Alloactinosynnema sp. L-07: one gene and its partner. The protein of the gene in region 2 interacts with the protein of the main gene of each other region in a pairwise test. Links are inferred from orthologs where the notes say so. Each region holds a gene or a part of one and is shown on either strand. Other genes may lie near its edges.

Evidence for each region.
Region 1: the proteins of BN1701_RS06775 (region 2) and panC interact in binary tests that used the Escherichia coli proteins (3 or more experiments, as listed by UniProt). The link is inferred for Alloactinosynnema sp. L-07 from one-to-one orthologs.

Annotation. Positions count from the first base shown.
Region 1 is NZ_LN850107.1:6,258,034-6,266,291, forward strand. What follows is about bases 4,561-7,524. They hold panC (pantoate--beta-alanine ligase), read left to right. Parts: upstream 4,561-5,577; coding sequence 5,578-6,471; downstream 6,472-7,524. Other genes in these bases: BN1701_RS28610 (Rossmann-like and DUF2520 domain-containing protein), read left to right, coding at 4,691-5,581; BN1701_RS36105 (type III pantothenate kinase), read left to right, coding at 6,972-7,524. In the rest of the region: folB (dihydroneopterin aldolase), read left to right, coding at 1-349; folK (2-amino-4-hydroxy-6-hydroxymethyldihydropteridine diphosphokinase), read left to right, coding at 346-837; BN1701_RS28595 (DUF3180 domain-containing protein), read left to right, coding at 834-1,304; BN1701_RS28600 (DUF6779 domain-containing protein), read left to right, coding at 1,355-3,088; BN1701_RS28605 (PrsW family intramembrane metalloprotease), read left to right, coding at 3,381-4,535; more of BN1701_RS36105, read left to right, coding at 7,525-7,748; BN1701_RS38340 (hypothetical protein), read right to left, coding at 7,921-8,043. UniProt on the Escherichia coli protein: Catalyzes the condensation of pantoate with beta-alanine in an ATP-dependent reaction via a pantoyl-adenylate intermediate.
Region 2 is NZ_LN850107.1:1,412,232-1,420,225, forward strand. The notes cover bases 2,219-4,918. They hold BN1701_RS06775 (NUDIX hydrolase), read right to left. Parts: upstream 3,971-4,918; coding sequence 3,467-3,970; downstream 2,219-3,466. Other genes in these bases: arc (proteasome ATPase), read left to right, coding at 2,219-2,688; BN1701_RS06770 (hypothetical protein), read left to right, coding at 2,775-3,476; BN1701_RS06780 (hypothetical protein), read right to left, coding at 4,014-4,205; BN1701_RS35290 (hypothetical protein), read left to right, coding at 4,264-4,491; BN1701_RS06785 (sigma factor), read right to left, coding at 4,580-4,918. Outside these bases: BN1701_RS36770 (hypothetical protein), read right to left, coding at 1-370; more of arc, read left to right, coding at 850-2,218; more of BN1701_RS06785, read right to left, coding at 4,919-4,945; depupylase/deamidase Dop, read left to right, coding at 5,050-6,558; BN1701_RS06795 (ubiquitin-like protein Pup), read left to right, coding at 6,649-6,843; prcB (proteasome subunit beta), read left to right, coding at 6,891-7,745; prcA (proteasome subunit alpha), read left to right, coding at 7,782-7,994.

The DNA of each region.
Region 1 (8,258 bases), 4.8 Mb from region 2 along the record:
CGGCCTGCGAGTGCGCGGCCACCACGGCGTCTTCGAGCACGAGAAGCGCGACGGGCAGGACTTCGTCGTCGACATCACCCTGTGGATCGACCTGGACAAGGCCGCCGCGACCGACGACCTCCAGCACACCGTCCACTACGGCGAACTCGCCGAACGCGCCGCCGCCGTCGTCGCCGGGCCGCCGCGCGACCTCATCGAGACCGTGGCCGCCGAGATCGCCGAGGCCGAGATGACTGACGGGCGGGTGCACGCGGTCGAGGTGACCGTCCACAAGCCGAGCGCGCCGATCCCGCTGACCTTCGCCGACGTCGCGGTCACCGTGCGCCGGTCGCGGCGGAACCGCGCATGACCAGGGCGGTGCTGTCCATCGGGTCCAACCTGGGTGATCGGCTCGCGCACTTGAAGGTGGCCGTCGACGGGTTCGCCGACGTGCTGGTCGCGGTGTCCCCGGTCTACGAGACGGCCGCGTGGGGTGTCACCGACCAGCCCGACTTCCTCAACGCGGTGCTGATCGTCGAGGACGCGGGCACCGACGAGTGGGGCTGGCTGCGCCGGGGACAGGATCTGGAGAACAAGGCGGGGCGCGTGCGCACCGAACACTGGGGGCCGCGCACGCTCGACGTGGATGTGGTCACCGTCGACGGCGTCCGCAGCGACGACCCTGACCTGCTGCTTCCCCATCCGGGCACACCGGATCGGGCGACGGTGCTGGTGCCCTGGCTCGACGTCGAGCCGGACGCGGTGGTGCCCGGCCACGGCCCGGCCAGAGACTTGCTGTCCATTTTGGACACCGAGGGTGTGCGCAGGCGCGACGATCTGGCACTGGGGGTGCGGTGAGGTTCACCAACGCGCGGGACCTGGTTCCGGCGGGCGCGGTCACCGCCGTCGCGGCGTATCTCGGGATCCGGCTGCTCTATGGCGAACTGCCGCCGCTGCCCACCCTGGCGGGGATCACGTTGCTGGTCCTGGCCATCGTCGAGGTGGTGTTCGGGTTCGCGCTGCGCGGTCGGATCCGGGCGACGTCCGGCAAGCCGGTGCAGCCGCTGACCGCGGCGCGGGCGGTCGCGCTGGCGAAGGCGTCGTCGCTGCTCGGCTCGATCATGCTTGGCGCGTGGCTGGCGGTGCTGGCGTACGTTCTGCCGGAGAGCGCGCAGCTCCAAGCGGCCAAATCGGACCTGCCCAGCGCGATCATCGGCGCGGTCTGCGCCGCCGCGCTGATCGGCGCCGCACTGTGGCTGGAGTACTGCTGCAAAACCCCGACTGACCCCGACGATCATCGTCGGGACAGGTCGAGAACGAACTAAATGACGTCCGTTTGGTCTCGCCGAGGTAACGACCCGGTACGGTGTGGCGCATGAAGGGCAGGACGGACGTCACCACGACCGGGTCCCTCGGCGCGCGGGTCTTGTTGCTCGCCGCGGTGGGGCTGGCGATGACCGCGACCGCCGTCCTGGTGCTGAGCGAGTCCGTGCGGTGGATGCGCCTTGGTGTGGTCGCCGCGCTGTGGGCCGCCTTAGCCGGGGCGTTCCTGGCGGCCAGGTACCGCAAGCAGGTCGCCGACCGCGCCGAGGACGCCGCCGCGCTGCAGAAGGTCTACGAGCTGGAACTGGAGCGGGAGGTCACCGCCCGGCGCGAGTTCGAACTGGAGGTCGAGGCGGAGGCCAAGGCGAAGGCCGAAGCCGAGTCCCGTGACGACCTCGCCGAGCTGCGCACCGAACTGCGCGCGATGCGCGAACACCTGGAGATGCTGCTGAGCGGCGGCGAGGTGCTGGTCGAGCGGGTCGCCCTGCGCGCGGAGGCCACGCGTATGCGTGCCCTGGCCGATGGCGACAAGCGCGCCCTGCCGCACAACCCGCTGCGCCGCATCACCGCGGCCAAGACGGGTGAGGCCGACACCGACCTGATCGAGCGGATCCGCGCCGAGGCCGGTCCGGTCCGGCGGGCCGACTTCACACCGCACCCGTCGGAGGTGTCGGACCGGTGGTTCCTGGAGGGCACCTCGGGCCAGCGCATCGACCCGAACTGGACGCCGTCGTGGGAGACCGGACAACAGCCCGCGATCCGTGACATCACCAGCGCCAAGCGCCCGGCCAACGGCGCGGGAAAGCCCCCGCAGGTGCTCCGCCGCGAACCCGCGGACCAGCCCGGCCAGCAGCCGAAGGTGAACGGCGGCGAGCGGCAGGCGCCCGTGAACGGGACCCGCGCGCACCCCGAGCGTTCGCTGCCTGCCGGCACGAGGGCCGCCGAGCCCACCCGCGGCGGCGAGCGGCAGGCACCCGTGAACGGGACCCGCGCGCACCCCGAGCGTTCGCTGCCTGCCGGCACCAGGGCCGAGCCCACCCGCGGCGGCGAGCGACAGGCACCCGTGAATGGAACCCGCGCACAACCCGAGCGTTCGCTGCCTGTCGGCGCCAAGAGGGACGACCCCACCCGCGGCGCCGACCAGGTGCCCGCACCGGTCCGCCCGGAGACCCAGGCCGCCTTGCAGCCCGCTCCGAAAGTCAGGCCGGACACCCAGGCCGTTCTGCCGGGTCGGTCCGAGCCCAACGGGGCGAGCCGCTTCGAGCAGGGCCGCGAGCCCGCTGAGCCGCCGCGGCGGCCGGTGGATCCGAAGACCAGCCAGAACCTCACCCCGGTCAAGGAACCGGAGCGGCAGGCCGAGGGCGGTCGCCGCAGGGCGCCGACCGGGATCTTCCCGCCGGTCGCCGCCGCCGCGGCGGCTGAGGGTCGGCGCGCGGCCGCCGCGCACGCCGAGGCCAGTGGCTACCACCTGCCCGTCGCGCGGCCCACCCCCACGGAGACGACCGGGCGCGGCGTGCCGGTGAGCCGGGACCATGAGCCGGAGACGGCCGGTTCCCGCCCGCAGGCCGCCCACCGGGCCCCGACCGGATATCACGCCCCGGTGCAGCCGGTGGCCGGTCGCCGCGCCAAGGCGGACGAGGACACCGGGGGCCGCAGGCGCAGGCCGGAGGAGACTCCACAGGTCGAGCCCGCCGGATCGCACACCGAGGGCAAGTCCGTTCGGGATCTGCTCGCCGCCCACGGCGCCGCGCCGACGAGGCGCAGGCGTCGGCGGGATGAGGATTGAGGGACCACCAGTCCCTGAGAGCCGGCGCACGCGGTAGCCGCGCCGAAATGGTCCCTGGCGGTGTGGCCGGGTACGCCTACAGGCAACTCCGGTATGCGGACGACGGCCGCACCGCCAGGGGCCATCTCGTTCACGAGTCTCGCGCGTTCTCAGACGCGCATTTAGGCCGCGGTTTCGATCTGGTGTGCGCGGTAGCCGCGCCGAGGTGGTCCCCTGGCGGCATGGCCGGATTCGCCCGGTTACGCCCGGTATGAGGGCGATCCGGCGGAACCACGGCCTAAGATCACGTTCCGTGTCTGAACCTCACGCCGCCCATCCCGCCGCTCGGCGATGGACCGTCCTGCTGCCCGTGGCCGGGCTGGTCGTGCTCGCCGGGTGCGGTCTGGTCCTGTTGGGCCTGAGCACCGCCCGGGTCGGGATCGTGGCCGAGGTGGTCGGGGTCGGGGCCGCGCTGCTGCCGGTGGGGCCGGTGGTGGCGGCGTTCCTGTGGATGGACCGGTGGGAGCCCGAGCCCGCCCGGCTGCTGTGGCTGGCATTCGGCTGGGGCGCGTGCGTGGCGACGGTGGCCGCGCTGCTCATCAACAACACCGCCGAGGCCGTCGGCGACCTGCTGCTCGGCAAGGGCAACGGCGACAAGGTCAGCGCCGTGGTGTCGGCGCCGCTGTTCGAGGAGGCGCTCAAGGGAGCGTTCGTCCTGGGGATCTTCCTGTTCCTGCGTTCGGAGTTCGACGGCGTGGTCGACGGGATCGTCTACTCGGGATTCGTCGCGGCCGGGTTCGCGTTCACCGAGAACATCTACTACTTCGGCCGCGCGTTCGCCGAGCACGGGTTCGGCGACAGCACCTCGCCGGGGGTGGTGGCCGCGTTCATCCTGCGTGGGGTGCTCTCGCCGTTCACGCATCCGCTGTTCACCGCGATGATCGGCATCGGGATCGGGATCGCCGCGCACTCGGCGTCGCGGCGGACGTGGATCCTGGCCCCGCTCGGGGGGTATCTCGCCGCCGTGGTGCTGCACGCGCTGTGGAACGGCTCGGCCACGCTGGGGACCGCGACGACCTTCCTCACCGTCTACTTCCTGGTGATGGTCCCGCTTTTCGCCGCCGTGCTGGTCTTCATCAACTGGCACCGCAAGCGGGAGCAGCGCATCGTCGCCGCCGCGCTGCCCGCGATGGTGGAGATCAACTGCGTGGTGGTGTCCGAGGTGGAGCTGCTGTCCAGCCTCACCGGCAGGCGCAAGTGGCGCAGGCAGGTCAGGTCGACCTCGGGCAAGCTCGCCGCGCGCGCGGTCAGCGAGTACCACAGCGCGGTCACCGAGCTGGCGTTCTTTCGTCACGCCATCGACCGCGGCACCAGCGGTCCGCACCCGCAGCTGCGCGAGGGCCACCTGATCGAGGCCGTGCGGCTGCGCCGGGCCGCCGCTGTCGAGGCCGCGGGCTCCGGCCGGTGACGTGGCGCAGGCGACACCGGCCCGGCCGGTGAAGCTGGTCACCTGCACGACGTGACGTCCGCGCGCGGCGGCTACTCTTCCGCCGTCGTCTGGTACCCGCATCGTCGCGGGACTGGAACGAGACTAGGAGCAAGTCCTATGCACGGATACAAGCCGTGACCCGGCCCGCCCGCTTGGCGGTCGGAGTCGTTTCGGCCGGTCGCGTGGGTGCCGTCCTCGGCGCCGCGCTGGGCCGCGCCGGGCACACCGTCACCTCCGCGTCCGCCGTTTCCGACGCGTCCCTCGCCCGCGCCGAGGCCCTGCTGCCCGGCGCGTCGATCCGCCCGCCCGACGAGGTGGCGCGCGACGCCGACCTGGTCCTGCTGGCCATCCCCGACGACGTCCTGGCGGGCACCGTGCGCGGCTTGGCCGCCGCAGGCGCGCTGCGCCCGGGGCAGATCGTGGTCCACACCAGCGGCGCGCACGGCGTCGACGTGCTGGCCCCGGCCGCCGAGCACGGCGCCCTGACCCTCGCGCTGCACCCGGTGATGACCTTCACCGGCCGCGCCGAGGACCTCGACCGGATCGCCGCCTGCTGCTTCGGGGTGACCGCGGCAGACGGCGACGCCGCGGCGTGGAGCGTGGCCGAGGCGCTGGTGGTGGAGATGGGCGCCGAGCCCGTCCGGGTCACCGAGGCCGCCCGCCCGCTCTATCACACCGCCCTGGCCCACGGCGCGAATCACCTGGTCACCCTGGTCGCCGAGTGCTCCGATCTGCTGCGTGCCGCCGACATCGCCACCCCCGAGCGGCTGCTCGGCCCGCTGCTGTCGGCCGCGCTGGACAACGTGCTGCGCCACGGCGACCGCGCGCTCACCGGCCCGGTCGCCCGCGGCGACGCGGGCACCGTCCGCAAGCACGTCGGGGTGCTGGCCAAGCACGCCCCCGAGTCCCTGCCCGCCTACCGGGCGCTGGCGGCCCGCACCGCCGACCGGGCCACCGAGTCCGGCCTGCTGCGCGCCGACCTGGCCGCGGAGATCCGCGCCGCCATCACCGAGGAGTCCGCATGACCGCCCCGCCGCGCTTCCTGCCCGGCAAGCTCAACGTCCTGAGCGGCCCGCAGGACCTGGCCCGCACCACGCGGGCGCTGCGCGCCACCGGCCGCAAGATCGCGTTCGTGCCGACCATGGGCGCGCTGCACGACGGCCACCGCGAGCTGATGCGTCGGGCCCGCCGGATCCCGAACACGGTGCTGGTGGCGTCGATCTTCGTCAACCCGCTGCAGTTCGGCGCCGGTGAGGACTTCGAGCGCTACCCGCGTCCGCTGGAGGCCGACCTCGACGTGTGCGCGCAGGAGGGCGTGGAGCTGGCGTTCACCCCGGAGCGGGAAGCGCTCTACCCGCCGGGCGCGCAGGTGACTGTCCACCCTGGACCGCTCGGCGACGAGTTGGAGGGCGCTGTCCGCCCCGGCCACTTCGCCGGGGTGCTGACCGTGGTGGCCAAGCTGTTCAACATCGTCCGCCCGGACTTCGCGCTGTTCGGGGAGAAGGACTACCAGCAGCTCGCGCTGATCAAGAAGATGGTGCGCGACCTCGACATGGAGGTCGCCGTCGTCGGTGTGCAGACGGTGCGCGAGTCCGACGGGATGGCGATGTCGTCGCGCAACGCCTATCTGGACACCGACCAGCGCGCCGCGGCGGTCGCGCTGTCGGCCGCGCTGGCCGCCGGGGCGCACGTCAGCGAGGGCGGCGGAAACGCTGTCGTCAACGCTGCACGCGCTGTCCTTGACGACACTCCGGAGCTCAAGGTCGACTATCTGGAGCTTCGCGGTCTCGATCTCGGACCCGCCCCCGACCGCGGCGACGCCCGGCTGCTGGTGGCCGCCAAGATCGGCGGCACCCGGCTCATCGACAACGTTCCGGTGCTCCTGGGCACCCCTGACCTCGCTCAGCACCAGTAGGAAGGGATCTCCTGATGATGCTCCGCAACATGCTCAAGTCCAAGATCCACCGGGCCACCGTGACCCAGGCCGACCTGCACTACGTCGGTTCGGTCACGATCGACCCGCTGCTGTTGGAAGCCGCCGACCTCCTGCCGGGCGAACAGGTCGCCATCGTCGACGTGACCAACGGCGCGCGCCTGGAGACCTACGTCATCGAGGGTGAGCGGGGCAGCGGGGTGATCGGCATCAACGGTGCCGCCGCGCACCTGGTGCACCCCGGCGACATCGTCATCCTCATCGCCTACGGGCTCATGGAGTCGGCCGAGGCCGCCGCCTACCAGCCCAAGGTGATCTTCGTCGACGCCGACAACAAGATCCTGCACGAGGGCGCCGACGCCGCGCACGCACCGGCCGACTCCGGTCTGTTCAGCGGCGCGGCGACCGCCGAGCCCCCGCCGAGACCGTTGACGCCGCCCGGCTCGACGCCCTGCTGGCCCACGAGAGCTGAGACGACGACCGTGCTGCTCACCATCGACGTAGGCAACACCAACATCGCGCTGGGGCTGCACACCGGCGATGGTGAGCTGCTGCGGGACTGGCGGATGCGCACCGACGCCAGGATCACCGCCGACGAACTCGCGCTGACCATGCGCGGCCTGCTCGGCGAGCACGCCGAGGAGATCACCGGCATCTCCGCGCTGTCCACCGTCCCCGCCGTGCTGCGCGAGCTGCGCGTGATGCTCGCGCAGTACTACGGCAAGGTGCCGCGGGTGATCGTGGAGCCCGGCGTGCGCACCGGGGTCCCACTGCTGGTGGACAACCCCAAGGAGGTCGGGCCGGACCGGGTGATCAACACCCTGGCCGCCCACCACCTGTTCAGCACGGCCTGCATCGTCGTGGACTTCGGCACGTCGACCAACATCGACGTCATCTCCGCCAAGGGCGAGTTCCTCGGCGGGGTGTTCATGCCGGGCATCGAGATCTCCGTGGACGCCCTGGCCGCGCGCGCGGCGGCGCTGCGCAAGGTCGAGATGGTGCGGCCGCGGTCGGTGATCGGGAAGAACACCGTGGAGTGCCTCCAGTCGGGGATCATGTACGGGTTCGCCGGGCAGATCGACGGCCTGGTCGCCCGGATCACCCGTGAGCTGTCCAGGACCGGCCACGGGGGACCGGTGACGGTCATCGCGACCGGCGGCCTGGCCCCGCTGGTGGTGGACGAGTCGATCTCGATCTCGCACCACCGGCCGGACCTGACGCTGCTGGGCCTACGCCTGGTCTTCGAGCGCAACAACTAGTCCGCCTCCCCGGAATTCTAGGTTTGGTCACCCGTCGTGCGAAAGGTGGCGGATAGGCGGCGACCGTGGTGCCGTGCCGTCGCGGTCCCCTTAGGTCGCGGTTGCCGCCTACCCAAGAGCGAAGAGCGCAGTTTGAGCGAGACAGGCCGAGTCGCAGGTGTTGCGGGACGACCTAGCCGGGCTTGAGGATCCGCCCGAGGCTGGCGAAGGTCAGCTCGACCAGGCCGGCCACCCAGGGCGCCGACACGTCGTCGTGGTTCCACAGGACGCCCAGCACACCGCAGGGGCGCAGCACGCGGGTGATCTCGGTGAGCGCGGGCTCGGCGTCGAACCAGTGGAACGCGCGTGACCGACCACCACCGCGTCCACCGACGCGTCGGGCAGCGGGATCCGCTCGGCCGTGCCGTGCCGGGCCCGCGCGGCGGGGTATGGGTCGCTCAGTTCGTGGCCGAAAATGTGTCGTCTACACATCGTCAGCTAAGGGGACCGTGACGGCACCGCGCCACGGTC
Region 2 (7,994 bases):
GGTCGCCGCTGCCCGCGGAGGGCTTCTCGGAGGTCTTCGTCGGGCCGTCGTTGTCGGAGCTCTCCGAGGTCGGTGGCTTCTTCGACTCCGAGGTGCCTGATGGCGCCGCGGTCGTGCCCTTGTCGTCGCCCTTGGTGAGGAAGTAGACGCCGACCCCGGCGCCGACCAGCACGATCAGGGCGATGGCCACGATGGCGATGATCTTGCCGGTGTTGTTCGGCTTGGGCGGCAGCGGCGGCTGGCCGCCACCGGGGTAGCCGCCGAAGCCCTGGTAGGCGGGCTGGCCTGCGAACGGGTCGGGCTGCTGGCCGTACGGTCCCGGCGGCGGCTGCTGGCCATACGGCCCTGGCTGCTGCGGTGGGTAGGTCATGCGCGCCCCTGACTCCTAGTATCTGCACCCGCGCGGGTCGGCGGTCTTGCGTCGTCCTCTAGACGGCTGACTGGGCCGTCGCGTTCCACGCCAAACTATCCCGACCGCATCGGCCTCGTGGTATGGGCATGGTATTGGCCCCAGGTCGGCCCCTTGCCCCTGGTGGGACTCCTCGCAGCCGCGATTAGGTGACGAAATGAGAACACTCGCGGCGGGCGCGCAGCGTGATCGAAACCCCTCGCGACCCGTGAGGTGTCCACATGGTGGCCAAAAGGGGTTGCCAATGTGGAGCGCGGTTGGCGTAATACACCGACGCAACGTAGTGGTGTGTCCTGTCGTGGCATGACCGACTTGGCCGATCAAGTGCAGCCGAGTGGGTATTGCCGGGGCGTGACACGCGGGTTCCGACATCCGGAAGCTCTGTTGTTGTCGGTGATCGCCGGTACCGTAGAAGTACGAGTTCGGGAGGAGGTGCCGACATGCAGCACGATCGTCCCGGCAGTCGGCCAGAAGAAGCCGACGATGAGCACGGTGACACGCCCGGCCAGCCAGACGAGCGCGAGTCGCGCTCGGAGGCCGCGCAGATCCGATTCCTCGAAGAGGAAGTCTCCCTGCTGCGCCGGAAACTGACGGAATCGCCGCGGCACTCGCGGCTGCTCGAACAGCGGTTGGCCGAAGCGTCGGAGCGAGTGAGTCAGCTCACCGAGCGCAACGCCAAGCTGGTCGACACATTGCGCGAGGCACGCGGGCAGCTGCTCGCGCTGCGTGAGGAGGTCGATCGCCTCGCGCAGCCGCCAAGCGGTTACGGGGTGTTCCTGACCGGCCACGACGACGGCACCGTCGACGTGTTCACCGCGGGTCGGCGGATGCGCGTCTCGGTGTCGCCAGCGGTCGAGGCGGACACTCTTCGCCGGGGCCAGTCGGTCCGGCTCAACGAGGCGCTGACCGTGGTCGAGGGGGGAGGCTACGAGCGCATCGGCGAGGTGTCGACGCTGCGTGAGCTGCTGACCTCCGATGACGAGGAGAAAGCGAGCCGCGCGCTCGTCGTCGGGCACGCCGACGAGGAGCGAGTGGTCTGGCTGGCCGACCCGCTGTGCGATTCGCCGCTCAAGCCCGGCGACTCGCTGCTGGTCGACACCAAGTCCGGCTACGCCTACGAGCGGGTGCCCAAGGCCGAAGTGGAAGATCTGGTCTTGGAGGAGGTGCCCGATGTGGACTACACCGACATCGGTGGCCTGTTCCGGCAGATCGAGCAGATCCGCGACGCCGTCGAGTTGCCGTTCCTGCACGCCGACCTGTTCGCCGAGTACGAGCTGCGCCCGCCAAAGGGCGTGCTGCTCTACGGCCCGCCTGGCTGCGGCAAGACGCTCATCGCCAAGGCGGTGGCGAACTCGCTGGCCAAGCAGGTCGCGGCCGCCAGGGCCGCCAGCGACCCCGATGCCAAGGGCAAGCCGTCCGAGGCGAAGTCCTACTTCCTGAACATCAAGGGCCCTGAGCTGCTCAACAAGTTCGTCGGCGAGACCGAGCGGCACATCCGGCTGATCTTCCAGCGGGCGCGCGAGAAGGCGTCCGAGGGCACCCCGGTGATCGTGTTCTTCGACGAGATGGACTCGATCTTCCGGACCCGAGGCAGCGGCGTGTCCTCCGATGTGGAGACCACGATCGTCCCGCAGCTGCTGAGCGAGATCGACGGTGTGGAGGGCCTGGAGAACGTCATCGTCATCGGCGCGTCCAACCGCGAGGACATGATCGACCCGGCGATCCTGCGACCAGGCAGGCTCGACGTGAAGATCAAGATCGAGCGGCCGGACGCGGAGGCGGCGAAGGACATCTTCTCCAAGTACCTCACCAGCACACTCCCGATCCACGACGAGGACATGGCCGAGTTCGGCGGCGACCGCCGCGCGTGCATCGACGCCATGATCCAGCACACGGTCGAGCGTATGTACGAGGAGACCGAAGAGAACCGGTTCCTCGAAGTCACCTACGCCAACGGCGACAAGGAAGTTCTCTACTTCCGCGACTTCAACTCCGGCGCGATGATCCAGAACATCGTCGACCGGGCCAAGAAGGCGGCGATCAAGTCGGTGCTGGAGACCCAGCAGCGCGGCCTGCGGGTGCAACACCTGCTCGACGCGATCGTCGACGAGTTCGCCGAGAACGAGGACCTGCCCAACACGACCAACCCGGACGACTGGGCACGGATCTCGGGCAAGAAGGGCGAACGCATCGTCTACATCCGAACCCTGGTGACCGGAAAGAACCAGGACTCGGGCCGGGCGATCGACACCGCGACGAACACCGGCCAGTACCTGTAAGGACAGTCAAGACGAGACCCCGCACGAGTCCGTGCGGGGTCTCGTCTTGTAGATTTCGCGCGAAAGATCGAGACGAAGGGGACGTCGTGCGCCGAGTGCGGTTCCTGGTGACCGCGGCGGTGCTGCCGGTCCTGTTCACCGCGGCCTGCTCAGACCGCCCCAACGACCTGTACACGTATTACGACGACCCCACGTCGACCGTGCCGAGCACCGCGCGCCCCTCCTCGCCCCCTTCCTCCGCGCCGCTTCCCTCTTCGGCAGCACGACAGCCGCCGTCCACGACGGCGAAGCCGGTCGACCTCGCCCCGGTCGCGTTGTCGGCGGCCGACTTGGCGGCCGAGGAGGTCACCGCGGACGGCCCCGCCGAGTCGCGATTCCCGATCCGGCTCACCGACTGCTCGGCGCCGCTGAAGCCTGCCGACAACGGCACGACCGCGCGCTGGAAGTACGCCACGGGCTCGGTCCTGACCCAGAGCGTCGCCGCTTACCCCACCCCGGCCGCGCCTGTCGTCGCCACCCTGCGGGACCACCTGGTGTGCGGCGTCTTCCTGGTTGACGGCCAGCGCTACTCGATGGAGGGCGGGGCCGACGTCACACTGGCGGGCACGGACGCCCAGATCAGCTGGTGTGCCACCGGGGCGAAGCGGTCCACGTGCTCGATCACGTTGGCGAAGGGTCGCCACTTGACCGTCGTGACCGTGGAAGCCGCCGGAACCCCACGGGCACGGTCCGCCATCACCCGCCTGGCCCCACTCGCCGCCGCGAAGCTGGCGAACGTTCAGGACTGACGGCGGAACCACTCCTCGATCGCGATCCGCCCGTCCGGCACGAACGGCCACGCCGGGTCGGACAGCTTGGCCCGCAGCTCGGCCACCGTCATCCAGCCTCCCCAGGCGATCTCCTCGTCTTGGAGCACGACATCGCCGTCCCACCACGCCTCGTAGGCGAACAGATGGATGCGGGTGTGCACCAGGTCGACGCTGAGGGTGAACAGCGGACTCAACGGCACTCCCAGAATGCCGAGTTCCTCCGCCAGCTCCCGCCGCGCGCACTCCAGCGGAGTCTCGCCGGCGGCGACCACTCCGCCCGCCCAGCAGTCGTGCATGCCGGGGAAGACGTCCTTGTCGTCGGTGCGCCGGTGCACGTGGACCCGGTCGCCGGAGCGGACGAGGATGGCCCCGCAGGCATGCCAGAGGCCCTCCGCGCGCATCCTGACCCTGGTCGCGGCACCGGTCACCACGCCGTCGGCCGAGTAGATCGCCACCAGTTCGTCGTTCGCCACACCACCGATGTTGGCACGACTCACACGCCCCACTCCCTGTTGATCATCGCGGTCGCACCGAGCCCACGATGGTGTCCGCGACGGCCGGGTCGTCGGTGATCACCAGGACGACGACGTCGGCGATCGCTCGCTGCCGGACCGTCGCCCCCGGTGGGAACTCGGCCGGGTCGCTCGGCACGGTCTCGCTTGGGTGGCCGACCCGTACCCCATAGCGGTAGCTGGGAGTGCACTTCATCGCGGTCCGCGCATCGGAAGGCAGGTCCACCGCGGGCCCGAGGGATCGATTCCCGTTCGTGCACCACTGGTCCACGGTGCCGTACGGCCAGGAGTCCGGAACGGTGAACTCGATGCCGCGCCACGATTCGACCCGCCATCCCGCGGGCGGGGATGGCTCGGCCGCGGTGCTTGAGCCACCGGAAGGGGCAGGCTTGCCCTGCGGCGTTCACCACCAGCGGCGTGCCCACGGCTACCGCGGCCGCGACCGCAACGAGGCCGACTCGCGCGGCCCGCCTGCGCCCTGACCTCCGGATCGCTCCCGCCGCCAACCCGTCGGTCGTGGGGGCCTGCTCCGCGTGGTCGCGCAGGGCAGTGGCCAGCCGGTCCTCGAACTCACTCATCGCGTTCACCCATCACAGTCCGCAGCGACGCCAGCCCCCGGGCGATGACCGCGTCGGCGGCCACGGGCGCGTGGCCCGGTGGAGCGACATTCCCGGCGGGGGCCTCGCGGCGGCGGACCTTGCGCCACCACGACACGTGGGCGTTGACGACCATCCGCCTGACATAGGCGTCGGGATCGTCCGCCGACATGATTCGCGACCAGCGCGGCAACGCCCGCGACAGCGCGTCCTGCACGATGTCCTGGGCGTCCGCCTCGTTCGCGGTGAGCACGTACGCGAACCGAAGCAGGCCCGCACCCCTGGCCGTCACGTAGGTCTCGAAGTCGACCCGGGTCGGATCACTCAGCGCGCTCACCATGACCTACAGACGACGCACGGCCGGTTTCTGTTGCAAAGTCGAGTCCGCGCGCCGTGCAGCGGCTCACCGTCCAACGGTCGGTCTCGCCCCGTAGGGTGGGCGCTATGCGGCGGATCATGGGAACCGAGGTCGAGTACGGCATCGCGGTGCCGGGCGACCCCACGGCGAACCCGGTGTTGACATCGACCCAAGTCGTGCTGGCCTACGCCGCCGCGGCGGACATCCCGCGGGCCCGGCGGGCGCGGTGGGACTACGAGGTGGAGTCGCCGCTGCGGGACGCGCGCGGATTCGATCTCGGCGCACCCGGGATGGCGCCGTCCGACCCCGATGTCGAGGACCTCGGCGCGGCCAACGTGATCCTCACCAACGGGGCGCGGCTCTACGTCGACCACGCCCACCCCGAGTACTCCGCGCCCGAGGTCACCAACGCGCGCGACGCGGTGATCTGGGACAAGGCGGGGGAGCGGGTGATGGAGGAGGCCGCGATGCGGGCGGCCACTGTGCCAGGCCAGCCCCGACTCCAGCTCTACAAGAACAACGTCGACGGCAAGGGCGCCAGCTACGGCACCCACGAGAACTACCTGATGGCCCGCAACACCCCGTTCACCGCGGTCATCGCGGGCCTCACCCCGTTCTTCGCCTCCCGCCAGGTCGTCGTCGGCTCCGGCCGGGTCGGGCTCGGCGTGGCGGGAGAGGAGGCCGGGTTCCAGCTCTCCCAGCGCGCCGACTACATCGAGGTCGAGGTCGGCCTGGAGACCACGCTCAAGCGCGGCATCATCAACACCCGCGACGAGCCGCACGCCGACGCCGACAAGTACCGCCGCCTGCACGTCATCATCGGCGACGCGAACCTGGCCGAGACGTCGACCTACCTCAAGGTCGGCACCACCGCGCTGGTCCTGGACATGATCGAGTCCGGGATCCGGTTCGACCACCTCAAGCTCGCCGACCCGGTCCGCGCCGTGCACGTGATCAGCCATGACCCGACGCTCAAGGCCACCGTCGAGCTGCAGAACGGGCGCAAGTTCACCGGCCTGGACATCCAGTCCGCCTACCTGGACATGGTCGCCGAGCACCTCGACCGCGCCGACATCGACCGCGTCTCCCTTGACGTGCTGCGCACCTGGGGCGAGATCCTCGACGCGCTCAAGCGCGACCCGATGGAGTGCGCCGACCGGCTCGACTGGCCCGCCAAGCTGCGTCTGCTGGAGGGTTTCCGGGCCCGAGACGGCCTGGCCTGGTCCTCGCCCCGGTTGCAGCTGGTCGACCTGCAGTACTCCGACGTGCGGCTCGACAAGGGCCTCTACAACCGCCTGGTCGCCCGCGGCTCGATGAAGCGGCTGGTCACCGAGGAGGAGGTGCGCTCGGCGATCACCAACCCGCCGCAGGACACCCGCGCCTACTTCCGCGGCCGCTGCCTGGAGCGCTACCCGAACTCGATCGCGGCCGCTTCGTGGGATTCGGTCATCTTCGACCTCGGCCGCGAATCGCTGGTCCGGATCCCGACCTTGGAGCCCCTGCGCGGCACCAAGGCGCACGTCGGCGACCTGCTCGACGCCGCCGACACCGCCGAACAGCTCGTCGACAAGCTGACGGGTAATCCGAAGCGTTAAGCGAACGGATCTTGTCACCGGCGCGGACAGCGACGAAAGTCGGTGGGGCTGGGTAATGTTCTAGGTAGGCCAGACGATCGGGAGGGCGATATGTCCCAGGAGCAGAAGCAGCGGCAGGGTGGCGGTGACGGCGACGAGGGGGTCGACGAGACCACCGCGGCCGGGCAGGAGCGCCGCGAGAAGCTCGGCGACGACACCGACGCGATCCTCGATGAGATCGACGACGTCCTCGAGGAGAACGCGGAGGACTTCGTCCGCGCGTACGTGCAAAAGGGCGGGCAGTAGCCGCTCCGCACAGCCCAGCCCGATCAGCGACAGGATTGAAAGAAGGCATGGAACACACCTCGTCCCGAGGGCAGCTGGGTGCGTCGCTCCCGCCTGCCTACCTGTCCGCCGGAACGTCCTCGTTCACCGACTTCCTGCACACGCAGGCCCCTGAGCTGCTGCCCGGCCGTCGGGTGCCGCGGGCCGCGGTGAGCGCCGCGGACATCCCGCACGGCACCACGATCGTCGCGGTGACATTCCAAGGCGGTGTCCTGATCGCGGGTGACCGGCGGGCGACCGCGGGCAACCTGATCGCGCAGCGGGACATCGAGAAGGTGTACCTGACCGACGACTACTCGTCGGTGGGCATCGCGGGCACCGCCGGTCTCGCCGTGGAGCTGGTCCGCCTCTACACGGTGGAACTGCGCCACTACGAGAAGATCGAGGGCGTCGCGCTGTCGCTGGATGGCAAGACGAACAAGCTCGCCAGCATGGTGCGCGGCAACCTCGACGTGGCCATGGCGGGCCTGGCCGTGCTGCCGTTGTTCGTCGGCTACGACATCGACGCCGACGACCCGGCCACCGCGGGCCGCATCGTGTCGTTCGACGTCACCGGCGGCCGCTACGAGGAGCGCGCGGGCTTCCACGCCATCGGCTCCGGCTCGATGTTCGCCAAGTCGGCGCTCAAGAAGCTCTACACCCCCGACGGCGACAAGGCCGCCGCTGTCCGCGCCGCCGTCGAGGCGCTCTACGACGCCGCCGACGACGACTCCGCGACCGGCGGCCCGGACATGGCCCGCCGGATCTACCCCAGCATCGTCACCATCACCGCCGACGACGGCGCGGTGCGGCTGAGCGAGGACGAGACCGCCGAGGTCGCCTCCGCCGTGGTGACCACCCGCGCCGACCGCCCTCGCGGCTGATCGAACCTCTGAAGGCCCAGTGAAGGAGTCCGCACCGTGACGATGCCGTTGTACGCCTCTCCCGAGCAGCTGATGCGCGACCGCTCGGAGTACGCCCGCAAGGGCATCGCCCGGGGCCGCAGCGTCGTCGCGCTCAAGTACGCCGACGGCGTGCTGTTCGTCGCCGAGAACCCGTCCGCCACGCTGCACAAGGTCTCGGAGATCTACGACCGCATCGGCTTCGCGGCGGCGGGCCGGTACAGCGAATAC